DNA from 3 places in the Peribacillus sp. FSL E2-0218 genome. Region 2 is predicted to be linked to each of the others. Evidence: riboswitches for the same ligand, from Rfam matches in the RefSeq annotation. Region 2 holds a riboswitch; each other region holds the start of a gene.
What was found. Region 2 has a riboswitch for S-adenosylmethionine ahead of MHI53_RS23045 (O-acetylhomoserine aminocarboxypropyltransferase/cysteine synthase family protein). Riboswitches for the same ligand answer to the same signal wherever they lie in the genome.

Region 1: another riboswitch for S-adenosylmethionine. It lies ahead of MHI53_RS22365 (5-methyltetrahydropteroyltriglutamate--homocysteine S-methyltransferase); the one in region 2 lies ahead of MHI53_RS23045 (O-acetylhomoserine aminocarboxypropyltransferase/cysteine synthase family protein).
Region 3: another riboswitch for S-adenosylmethionine. It lies ahead of MHI53_RS20445 (hypothetical protein); the one in region 2 lies ahead of MHI53_RS23045 (O-acetylhomoserine aminocarboxypropyltransferase/cysteine synthase family protein).

What each region holds. Positions count from the first base shown of each region.
Region 1 covers NZ_CP150304.1:4,619,639-4,623,915, reverse strand. Annotated here, with positions in the region: gene MHI53_RS22370 (PadR family transcriptional regulator) at 1-535, shown strand, start outside; gene MHI53_RS22365 (5-methyltetrahydropteroyltriglutamate--homocysteine S-methyltransferase) at 591-1,694, opposite strand; SAM riboswitch class I at 1,888-1,989, opposite strand; gene MHI53_RS22360 (hypothetical protein) at 2,174-2,611, shown strand; gene MHI53_RS22355 (glycerol-3-phosphate responsive antiterminator) at 2,742-3,284, shown strand; gene MHI53_RS22350 (MIP/aquaporin family protein) at 3,516-4,277, shown strand, end outside.
Region 2 covers NZ_CP150304.1:4,750,703-4,754,979, reverse strand. Annotated here, with positions in the region: gene MHI53_RS23065 (arsenate reductase family protein) at 1-53, shown strand, start outside; gene gcvH (glycine cleavage system protein GcvH) at 149-532, shown strand; gene MHI53_RS23055 (toprim domain-containing protein) at 625-975, shown strand; gene MHI53_RS23050 (thioredoxin family protein) at 994-1,302, shown strand; SAM riboswitch class I at 1,468-1,571, shown strand; gene MHI53_RS23045 (O-acetylhomoserine aminocarboxypropyltransferase/cysteine synthase family protein) at 1,682-2,992, shown strand; SAM riboswitch class I at 3,111-3,225, shown strand; gene MHI53_RS23040 (methionine ABC transporter ATP-binding protein) at 3,394-4,277, shown strand, end outside.
Region 3 covers NZ_CP150304.1:4,259,937-4,264,213, reverse strand. Annotated here, with positions in the region: gene MHI53_RS20455 (helix-turn-helix domain-containing protein) at 28-1,296, opposite strand; gene MHI53_RS20450 (nuclear transport factor 2 family protein) at 1,492-2,103, shown strand; SAM riboswitch class I at 2,460-2,569, shown strand; gene MHI53_RS20445 (hypothetical protein) at 2,656-3,060, shown strand; partial or broken gene MHI53_RS20440 (alpha/beta hydrolase) at 4,015-4,277, shown strand, end outside.

The DNA of each region.
Region 1 (4,277 bases), 130 kb from region 2:
CCAAATTTATATCCTGGGTATTTTAGCTGAAGAAAAAAGCTATCCATATATGTTGAAAAAGCGATTATCCGAACCGATTCCAATTGATAAATTTACCGGAATTACCGAAAGTAAATTGTATTACCATTTTGACAAGCTGGCTGCCAATCGGTTTATCGAGCCGGTCGAAACGATAAAGGAAGAGAATCGGCCAGATAAACATGTCTATCAAATTACGGAAAAGGGAAGGGGAGAATTGGTAAAACGGATTTATCAAACGTTCGAAAAAGCCTCCCAAATCACGGATATGTACATTGCTCTCACGAATATTAAGCATGTGGATAGCGAAAAAGTAATAGCGATCTTAGAGCGCAAAATTGAAGAGCATCGATTGGCATGGGAAACATATTTAAGTTTTGACCAGCCGGTTGATGAGGAATCTGATCAATATTTGGGATATAAATTCATTAAGGAGCATTCATACAGCCGGGCACAGCATACAGCCGAATGGCTCGAGGAGCTTGTTTCACGTATAAAAGAAAATGCCCCCCAATAGCAGATGCACCGAAAAGGCCATTTCCCAATAAGGGGAATGGCCTTTTCGGGATGAATCATCCCCACACTTCTTTTGCTACTTCAACGACGAATTTCAGCTTTTCCCATTGTTGTTCTTCCGTAAGCTTGTTGCCATGATGGGTGGAAGCGAATCCGCATTGAGGGCTTAAGCATAATTGCTCGAGCGGAACGAACTGAGCGGCTTCTTTAATGCGGGCCTTGATGGCTTCCTTGTCTTCGATTTCTCCATTTTTTGACGTGACGACTCCAAGTACGACCTTCGCCCCGCCAGTAGGGATGTGTTCCAATGGCTTGAAATCGCCAGAGCGATTATCGTCATATTCGAGGAAGAATCCATCCACTTTTTCTTTTGCCAATAATGTCGGGGCTATGCGGGCATAGCTGCCTTCGAATGCCCAGGTCGACTGGTAGTTTCCGCGGCATAGATGTGTCGTGATGATCAAATCGTCTGGTTTGCCTTCCAATGATCCATTGATGACACGCAAAGCCAAATCGATTAATTGTTCGCGCGTATATTTTCCATCCTTGAACTGGAAATCAGGAGCTGAAAGTCTGGCAATGTATACATCATCCAGTTGAAGGTAACGCACACCTGCCTCATAAAAGGCTTTTAAAGCATCCTGGTACGTTTGGATGATATCATTTGCATAATCCTCCATATCAGGGTAGATGTCTTCATTATGAACCCCGGCAGCAAATAATTGATTGGGGCTGGGAATCGTTTGTTTGGCGACGGCACGCCCGCCGACGATTTTGTTCAATTCGATAAAATCGTTAAGGAAGGGGTGCTTAGGGTTGAATGAAACCTTCCCGATATTGCGAACGTTGTATCGCTCGGTTTCGACACCATCGAATGTGAGTCCTTTTTCAGTCACGTACCCCTCGATGCCATTTAAATGCTCAAGGAAGTCGAAGTGCCACCATGTGCGTCTGAATTCCCCGTCGGTCACGACCTCCAAGCCGACTTCGATTTGCTTATCGACGATCCGTTTAATTTCTTCGGTTTCAACCTCGCGGAGTCTCTCAGCAGAGAGGGCGCCTTCCTTAAATTGCTTTCTGGCCTGATGGATACGATCCGGTCTTAATAAACTTCCGACGTGATCCGCCCTGAAGGGGGCCTTTGTTAAAGTGATTGACATGTTGCATTCCTTCTTTCCCTGTATAAAATAAAGGCACGTTTCGTAAGGATTGTTGTTTTTAATACGAGCGTTGAAAAGGCAATCAACCACACGGCATGACTTGGTGAATAGCAACAAAATAGGCGAAAACGGCCAAAATAAAAAACCTCTTCTTAAAGATAAGAAGAGGGGTAGGCAACAAGGTCATGTACTCTTCTTATCTTCAAGCTTTTACACTTCTGGAATTAGCACAGTACATCGAAAGTCTGTTGCTGAGGTATCAAAGGGCCAGTCCCTCCACCTCTCTTGATAAGAGTTGTCTATTAAATTACTTACGACTATACAGGGAGTTGTTCCAAAGGTCAAGGTCTGAAACCGAAACATTTAGAATATAGCGATTATTGGGAGGCCTGATGCAATGAACAAGAAATCCGACCTCACATATGCTATAACCGATGTTCCATATTGTGAGGAAATAGGTAGGAAGGGATGGGAGCAGGGTGAGTGCATTCGATGCATCGACTATTTTTGGGAAGGGATTGCCGATCACGCTAAGGGCAGCCATGCTGGAGAGAATGATAAAAACGCGATTATATGAACATGATATCCAAGTCGAGATTACGCCAGAGCATATTGTCCTTTGGGGAACGACCGAAGTGAAGAAAATGATGTTCAAGAAAAAGGTATCATTCCGAATGGCATTAAAGCCGGTCCATACGGAAAAAAGAACGATAACATTCGAATTGATCGAGTTGAAGCCAATAGATCGGGATTTCATAAATCAAAAGCTTTTTAACAGACCGCCCATATTTGAATATGATAACAGAAGGATCAAAATGAATATGAATGCCTGGAACATCGTCAGGAAAATCCCGATAGGCACGATCCAATCTTGTGAGCTGGTCGATGGCGGATTGAAAATGACCCTTTCCTTATGACGGGTACATACATTTTCGCGCGCGTCCATTTATCGGGGGTAGAAAAATGTGTTTGATAAATCAAGTTCTTTAAAATATACTAAGTTCCTGAAAGTTTGGATTTTTTCCGGAAGATAAGGGGGGGAAATGAATGGATCAGAAGATTTTGCCTGCCTCGGCAAGCATGAAAGATTTCGAAAGATTCCTGGATAGCCCGTATGAAATAGGGGTATTTCTTGATCTTCATATCTCTCAATTGAAAAATGTCAGTATGATGGCAAAGCAGCATAATAAGAAAATGATTTACCATGTCGATTTGATCCATGGCATCAGAAGTGATGAATACGCGGCGGAATTCATTTGTCAGGAATATAATCCCTTTGGGCTGATTTCCACCAAAACAAGCGTTATTCTGAAAGCGAAGCAAAAGGGTGTCATTGCCATCCAGCGAATTTTTTTAATAGATACACATGCGCTGGAGAAAAGCTACAAGCTGGTGCAGAAAACCAAGCCAGATTACATTGAGGTTTTGCCGGGGGCCATGCCCTGGATGATAAAAGAAGTGAAGGAGCGGTTACAAACACCGATTTTTGCAGGAGGTCTTATCCGGACTTCGGATGAAGTCTTGAACGCCCTAGAGGCAGGCGCATCGGCCATTACCACTTCCAAAACCGAGTTATGGGATATCATTTGAACCGTTCGGGCATGAAAGAAAAAAATGCAAAAATAATAGATTGATTTTTCACAAAGTGTTTGACAGCGTTTTCACAACCTAGTATATTGTAAATTACAAGTTAATATATGTGACGGAGACTAGGAGATTCACAACAGAGCCATTCATGTTTTTTATGAGGATGGTTCTGCTGTGAATCTCCTTTTATTTGTTGTCAAAGATTTACAATTCATTAGGGGAGAGGTTTTATTCATGACACCATTTTGGGGAGAATTGGTAGGCACGATGATTTTGATAGTATTCGGTGCAGGTATCGGGGCAGGTTCAAGTTTGAAGGGTTCCTATGCTAAAGACGCGGGATGGATCGTTATTACGATTGCATGGGGACTGGCGGTTACGATGGGCATTTTTGCAGTAGGCTCGATAAGCGGTGCCCACTTGAATCCGGCCGTTACAATCGGATTCGCCATCATTGGAAAGTTTCCTTGGAGTGATGTGCCGGTTTATATCGCTGCTCAACTGATAGGAGCGATCCTGGGGGCAGCCCTCGTATTCTTTCATTATTTGCCACACTGGAAGGCTACTGAGGATCCAGGTGCGAAGCTTGGTGTGTTCGCCACGGCTCCTGCCATCCCGCATACATTTTCCAATCTATTAAGTGAAATGATCGGGACATTCATCCTTATCCTTGGCTTATTATTCATCGGGGCCAATAATTTCACGGAAGGTTTGAACCCATTCGCTGTCGGCCTATTGATCGTCGTGATCGGGATGTCCCTTGGGGGCACGACAGGATATGCGATCAATCCGGCCCGGGATCTGGGACCGCGCATCGCGCACTTTTTGCTGCCGATACCGGGTAAAGGAAACTCGAATTGGGGCTACTCGTGGATTCCGGTCGTTGGACCGATCGTTGGAGGTTCACTTGGTGCCGTTTGTTATAAAGCCTTCTTTTTGGGGGATATAACAGTAGGGTTTTGGTCTGTTTTGGGAGTAAGCGTGATACTATTGGCA
Region 2 (4,277 bases):
CGAAAGTGACAGTAGGTTTCAAAGAAGAGCAATTCGAACAGGTATGGAACTAAAATTATACAAAAATTTGGTTAATTCCTTACTTAAATAATATTTCTACCTTATAATGTAATAGAAAAATAAGCTATACATATGGAGGGAATTAATAATGACAACAACACCAAAAGAACTTCGTTACACGAAAGAACATGAATGGGTCAAAACGGAAGATGGTACTGTGCGTATCGGGATAACGGCTTTTGCCCAATCAGAGCTAGGGGACATCGTTTTCGTCGAGCTTCCTGAAGTTGGAGACGAGCTTAAAGCCAACGAGCCATTCGGAAGCGTTGAATCGGTAAAGACCGTTTCTGAGCTGTATGCTCCGATCAGCGGCAAGGTTGTCGAAGTGAACGATGAGTTAAGTGACAACCCTGAATATGTGAATGAATCTCCTTTTGAAAAAGCATGGATGATCGTCGTTGAACCAACGAACAGCAGTGATGTTGAAGGACTTATGAGCGCGGAAGAATATGAAAGCTTGATCAACGGGTAAAACGAAGGAGAGGGGGCCCTTAAGAGGGTCTGCTCTCTTTTTCCTTTCGTGCTTGGCGGTTGTCCACATAATTCGTGAAATGGAGTGATGACATGGAATGCGGCGATTTCGATAAGGTGATCATTGTAGAGGGCAGTTCCGACAGAAAAAAGGTTGCCTCCGTTTTAAATGAAGATGTGGAAATAAGATGTACGAATGGAACCATTTCCATCACTAAACTGGATGAATTGGTGGAGGAATTGATGGACCGGGATGTGTATCTCCTTTTTGATGCAGATGAATCGGGAGAAAAACTGCGCAAGCAATTTCGAAGGGAAATGCCGGAGGCGAACCACCTGTACATTCATAAAATGTACAAAGAAGTGGAAAGCTCACCGGAACATCATATTGCAACTGTACTTCTGGCTGCCAACATGAATGTTAAAATGAAATTTTTAAGTTAAAGGGTGAACGACTTAGTGATGCAGGAATGGAATGAGGAAGAATGCCGGGTTGCTATTGAAAGCGGGGAAAACTTTTGCCTATATTTATACACGCCTTTATGTGGCACGTGTCAGGTGGCGTCGAAAATGCTGACGATATCTTTGCAATTATTCCCGGAAATGATGGCAGGCAAAATGAATATGAACTATGTCCAAGGGATGGCCGAAACATATGAAATCGAAAGTGTGCCCTGTTTATTGCTGTTCAAGGAAGGACAACTGTACAAAAAGATATATGCCTTTCAATCCGTTCCGTATCTGTATGGATTGCTTAAGGAAATCAGCTGAGAAACCCAAACGGAAACCGGATTGGGTTTTTGGCTTTATAGCAACTAGGTAGAGAGGCAGAATAAAAAAACAAAGAATATTCTAACAATTGATTGACTGGATAATGGTAAAATGCTATATTTTGAATGTGGAAAACTGTTGCATGTAAAGGTCAAAATTTAATAGTTCTTATCAAGAGTGGCGGAGGGACTGGCCCGACGAAGCCCGGCAACCGGTATACATATATACGGTGCTAATTCCAGCAGAGTGTTGACTCTGGAAGATGAGGTGTGTATGAAAGCCTCTTCTTGTGGAAGTGGTTTTTTTTGTTTAAGTGAAGAACCGTTCCCAAGGCCGCTTATATTTTCAATGAAATCCATATAGGAAGAGGAGAAGGCGTATGTCAGATAAAAAATTGCGTTTCGAAACATTGAGTGTTCATGGTGGCCTGCAAGCAGATGAGACTGGAGCACGTGCCGTTCCGATTTATCAAAGCAATGCATACTTGTTCAAAGATACCGATCATGCAGCCAATTTATTTGGTCTAAAGGAAACGGGATATATATATACACGTCTCCATAATCCAACTGTCAGCGTTTTTGAGGAGAGAATGGCATTATTGGAAGGCGGAATCGGCGGATTGGCCACTGCAAGCGGAATGGCTGCCATTTCACTGTCAATCCTCAATATTGCCGGTGCAGGGGATGAAATCGTTTCGGCCTCCACCTTGTATGGGGGAACATATAACCTTTTCGAAAACACCCTTCCTAAATACGGAATTAAGGTGAAATTCGTTTCTCCTGATGATCCTGAGAATTTTAAAAGGGCAATTACGCCAAGAACAAAGGCCATATTTGCAGAAACGATTGGAAATCCAAGTTTGCGGGTCCTCGATATTGAAGCGGTGGCAAAGATCGCCCACGAAGCCCACATCCCATTGATCATCGATAACACCTTCGCTACTCCGTATCTTTGCAGACCGATCGATTTTGGAGCGGATATCGTCATCCATTCCGCAACGAAGTGGCTTTTGGGTAATGGAACGACTTTAGGCGGTGTCATCGTGGATGGAGGCAATTTCAACTGGAACTCGCCGAACTTCCCCGGTTTCACGGAGCCTGACCCAAGCTACGATGGCTTGGTTTATGCCGATGCAGTGGGCCCTGCGGCCTTCATTACCAAAGCCCGGGTGCAATTGCTCCGCGATTTAGGACCTGCGTTAAGCGCCCAAAGTGCTTTCCAATTTACGCTTGGTCTTGAAACGCTTCATGTAAGGATGAAAGAGCATCTTGCTAACACCAAGACCGTCATACAATACTTGAAAAACCACCCTGCCGTGAAATGGGTATCCTATCCGGCCAATGAGGATCATCCAGATAAAGCGCTTGCGAATAAATACCTGCCTAAGGGTGCGGGAGCCGTGGTGACCTTTGGGATTCAAGGAGACCGTGAAGCAGGGGCCAGGCTCATCAATTCGGTGGAGTTATGGTCACATGTGGCGAATGTGGGAGATGCGAAGAGTTTAATCATCCACCCCGCCAGCACCACCCATCAACAGCTGAATGATGCAGGCTTGGCAAAATCCGGAGTGAGCGCCGATCAAGTCCGTCTATCCATCGGAATAGAAAATGTAGATGACTTGATAGAAGATTTGGAGCAGGCAATACAGAAAGCGACGGATATCGTTTCGGTGACATCCCAATCGATTTAAGAAAGTAGTCCTAAACTTTTTTGTGTTAGAAATAATATACATTGCACTCCTTTTTTATCTGTGATAGAATTTCTCCATACTAATGAACGTAATGATGTACAAATATTCTATATATTAGCTCTTATCAAGAGAGGTGGAGGGATGTGCCCGATGAAGCCCGGCAACCGACAAGGAGGTTTTTCCTTGGAAAGGTGCCAATTCACACAAAGTGTAAACACTTTGGAAGATGAGGGGAAGGCCAGCTTTTTTACCTGCCTTTCTGCTCATGCAGAAAGGTTTTTTTATTTTTAAAATTTAGGAAACCATAAGCATGTGCAAGCTTGGTAAAAGATTAAAAGCTGGATAATGTAGATAAATCAACTAAGTTCATAGGTTTTATTGGATAAAAGAGGTGAGCATGAATGATTACATTGACCAACGTCAGTAAGCTGTTTCGAACAGGAAAAGGAAACGGCGGGACGATCAAGGCTGTAAATAACGTGAACGTTGACATAAATAAAGGCGAGATTTTCGGCATCATTGGATACAGTGGGGCAGGGAAAAGTACGCTGATAAGAATGCTCAATGGCTTGGAGGCACCGAGCGAGGGGACGGTTGTCGTAGCGGATAAGGAAATTTCCAAAATTAAAGGGGCTAACCTTCGTAAGGCCCGCCAGGAAATCAGCATGATATTCCAGCATTTCAATTTATTATGGTCCAGAACCGTTCAGGATAATATTTCCTTCCCGTTGGAAATTGCAGGGGTTTCAAAATCGGAACGGATGAAGCGAGTCAATGAATTGATCAAACTGGTCGGACTTGAAGGCAGGGAAAAGGCGTATCCCTCGCAGCTAAGCGGCGGACAAAAGCAAAGGGTCGGAATCGCAAGGGCCCTTGCCAATGATCCGAAAGTTCTATTGTGTGATGAAGCGACTTCCGCTTTGGACCCACAGACCACTGACTCCATCCTTGAATTGCTCGTGGATATCAATCAGCGACTGGGATTAACGATCGTCTTGATCACACATGAAATGCATGTAATCCGTAAAATCTGTCATCGTGTGGCCGTGATGGAAAACGGGCAGGTCGTTGAGCAAGGTCCAGTCCTCGATGTGTTCAGGGACCCGCGGGAAGAGATGACGAAGCGTTTCGTGCAGCAGGTGACGGAACCAGAAGAAACGAAAGAAACGATGGACCATTTGTTCGAACGCTATCCTGCAGGTAAAGTGATTCAATTGACTTTCGTCGGTGACCATGCCGAAAGCCCGTTGATAACCAAGCTCGTACGCAACTTCGAGTTGGATGT
Region 3 (4,277 bases), 490 kb from region 2:
AGATACTGCGGGTGAGAGCATTCAAATTCATGCATTAATTTCATAACCGTTAATTTCTAGAAGCCTTATTGAAAAATAGAGATGCGATATTTCAGTTACATGATTTAAATCAATTCCAGTCATGTCCTTTATTTTATTGATTCGATAAAATAGGGTATTTCTATGGATGCACAACACTTTAGATGCTTCATTTGGTGAACTCCTATAGTAAAGATAGTGCTTAAGTGTAAGTAATAAATCTGATTGGTTTTGCTGATCAAACTCTATAATTTTTATTACTGCCGGATGACAAAAATCCATATAATTGTACTTGCTTTTAATTAAGTCAGAAATGATATTTAGTGCAGAGTCCTTAAAAAAAGATACGATAATATTTTGTTTCTTTCCAATCTCAAGGGCCTCTATTGCTTGTAAATAATATCTTTTGCAATCAGAAATTTCAGAGAGATTCAAGCTAATTCCTGCTCTTAATTCATTTCTTTCTAATGAATTTATAAATTCTGATTTGGAGCCAATAAATAATTTTTCATAAAGTTTTTTGGGGATAAATGCTGTAATATTTGATTGAAATATAATGCAATTTTCCAGTGGAATGAATTCTTTTAAAACTTGGACCACTGCTGGAATTTTAAAGTCTAATCCTTTTCGGTCTTTGTTAGATATCACTATAATATATAGGTTCTTTTCTTGTATCCAATTTAAATAATGCAGCTTGTCTCTAACAGCATCCTGCGTCATTATTTTTCCATCCAACAAGTCTGTAAGAACATAATTTGGTATAAGACTATGGTCCATGTTAAATGCATTGCTTTTTTGAAGTTCAACAGACAAAATCTGGGTAATCTTATCGATGAGTTTAAAATCAATTTCTTCAAACTTAATTCCTGCCTCATATACAGCAAACTGTGCAATTTCAATGTCATTAATTTTAATTATAGAAAGATTTGTTCCGTTTAGAGGTTCCAACTTTTTAATGTATTCAGAAGAACCTTTTTTGCGTACCTTATCCGCAACATTATTGGAACGAATAAACTGAATCGTATCTTCATTAATATAATTATTTCCGTGCTCATCTTGTGTGAAATCTACAATCTCATGTGCATCATAAGAAGCTGTTAGCACCTTAAATCCCATATCATGAACAACCATGGGGTGGCCTAGTATTTCTCTGGCTTTATCAATGAGCTGTTGCAATCCTAAGTTCAGATAGAGTACTTCAAATAGTTCCTGAATATATAGGGCTAATTTTATTTCAGTAGTATCTGCATTCGAGTTAGCTTGTTTTGAATTATTCATATATCTATCTTCTCCATAATAAAAGTATTGTGCTGGAGTACAATATTTTACTTAATATCTACTTCAATATCAAATCCTAGTACATGGCAATATACTTAGTCGAAGAGTAAAATATCTTACATAGGGCAAGATATTTTGTGATGTAAATTGTTCTACCGTATAAAATACATTTAAGAATAGGAGTATGCATATATGATGATATTAAAAAGACCAACAGTAAATACACAACAGGATCTTATTGATAAGGCAAGTGTTAAAGAATTAATTGAATTTGAGCGTTTTTGCAGAGATAACGCTTTATGGGATGAAATGGACAAATGCTTTACATCTGATTCAAAGATAACAATCTCCTGGTTTCAAGGAACTGGACATGAATTTGTGGAAGCTTCCAAGAAGATGCCAGGTCGCGCACCACATAAAATTTATAATACTGAAATATGGCTCAATGGTGATAAGGCGGTTGCCATCATGATAGCAACCATTCAAAAACGAATAGATATTAATGGATACCCAGTTGAATTAAATTCTGATGCAAAACTAGTATTCAGTGTACAAAAAATAAATGGACAATGGTATATCGTTTCCATGGAAGGGATTTACGAAAAAGATTCTCTTGTACCTGTATATCCAAATGCCAATATAACTGTTCCTATGGAAGAGTTATCTGAATTTAGAGAAAGCTATGCTTGTCTTTCCTATGTTCTTAGCCAAGACGGCTATGATATAGCCGGTGATTTGCCTGGAATTGACAGACCTGACTTAGTAGAAGCTTTTTATAAGAAAACAGATGAATGGTTAAGCAAATAGGATTGAGGCAGTATAGTATTGAAGCTTCTGTAGCGTCCCAACCATTGCAAAATTTTTAGTATTAATACGCTATTTATGGTGCTATCTAAGCACGTAATACAGAGTCTACCGGGTGCGTTACCTGAAGATTGGAGCTGTCGTTAAGGCAGCTTTTTCTTTATGCAACTAAAGGGACAGGACAGTGTAACAAGAAATCAAAGTAATCATATACTTTGGAAGAAGAATATTAGGATGTTTTTGAACAATGAAAAGGTTTTTTAAAAATAAATCTATTTTATATTCATAAAAGCTAAATTTATTTCAATTATTAATTTACTTGCTGTTTAAATATGATAGAATTGTCTTTAAATTCATAATACTTATCAAGAGAGGTGGAGGGACTGGCCCTGCGAAACCCAGCAACCTTCAAACATATGTTTGAAAAGGTGCTAATTCCTGCAAAGTAATTTGCTTTGCAAGATAAGAAACATATTTTAGAATATGTAACCTCTCTTTTTTATAAATAGAGAGGTTTTTTGTATTTAAAATACTTTAACGCAGAGGAGAACTAACATGCATTCTAAATTAACCTTAGAAACTTATAATCAAACTACATTGTTATCATTTGAAATTACCTCTTTTATATACCAATTTTACAATGATATCTGGAATCAACATAAACTAGATAAAATTCCTCAATATTATGATGACAGGATAGTTCTATATAACAACAAAGAGCTTACCACGAATGAAGAAATTAAAGCCGAAATTAGTAGAGCTTTAATAGATATTGGAAGTGGCCCTTTAATTATAGACACCTTAACTTGTAATCAGAGTGGAGAGTCAAATAATTGGGATGTAACGGCTGAGTGGAAGATAGTATTATCTAGTAAAGACTGTAACTGTATATTAGGTATAACACGTTTTCAAATTTGCAATGCTAAGATTAGAAGCGAAATAATAAACTTCGTTAATTGACTTAAGACCCGTACTAGGCTGAGTCGTTTAAAACTTTAAGACACTCTTAAAATTGTCACTTTGACGGATAATTTGCGTATATTTTAAGGGTTATTTTGCACATCCAACTTTAAAAACCCAGCTACCTTCACATCAGAAGATTAGCTGAGTTTCTTAATTACATCTAATAATTTGATAGAACTATTCGGATCCGCCTAGTAAAAAGCGATTGCTCATTGTTCAGCAATCGCGCCCGATTGTTTAATACACCGTTCAAGAAACGTCACCATAAAAACAGTTTACTTTACTTTAAAAAACACTGGAGCTGAATCAACATTCTTAAGCCTTATGTGCTTTTGATCATTCAAACCATCCTTCACCTATACATCACCTTTATACTCCCTATCCTTTTTGCGTAACCAAGTCAGATATGAACCAACAACTTGAGGATCTTCATCAAATTCAATATTTTTCGGGAAAGAGGTGCTGTTATTGCATTTTTCACAGGAGAAATTGCTACGGTTATAATGCTGTACTTAATTTTAATTACTCTAAATGGAATACATTCAACCATTAAAGATTTTTATGATAATTGGAAAAATAGGTATTAAAGTTGAAATACTGTTTATCTTTTCCCTTGTTAAACTAAAGGGTGCGTTAGCTGGTCATCGGAGCTGTCTTTAAGGCGGCTTTTTCTTTTGGCACCATCGGGGCAGGTTAGTTCCGTTGTGTACAGTTTATTGTACTTTACAATATCAAATATTTATGGAAATTATTTCATAAGTTAGGTAAAATATCATATGGTTCTTTGATTTGGAATTACAAACTAGCTTGTTCATGATCTCCTTTAAATAGTAATTACCAATAGCTTTTTATTTTGATGGATAAAAGCCACAAAGGGCGGGGCGTAGTGAAATTTCATTCATCAACTGCTATTTTTGTTTTGATCAAGTAGAAAGGAATGAAAGCAATTAAATGATAAATATAAAGAAATTAACAAAATGTATCGGAATAATTATTATAATATTATTAATCATTTCCCTTTTTTCACCAACATGGACTTCTCATATAAAAGGTGATAACAGTATAAGTGCATTAGAACAAGTAGAGATAAATGGAAGTAGTCAGGAAATCATGATACGTGGTAAAGATAAAGATAATCCGGTTATTATTTTTGTACATGGAGGACCCGGATGTCCGGAAATGCCATATGCTGATCAATACCAAGACTTATTGGA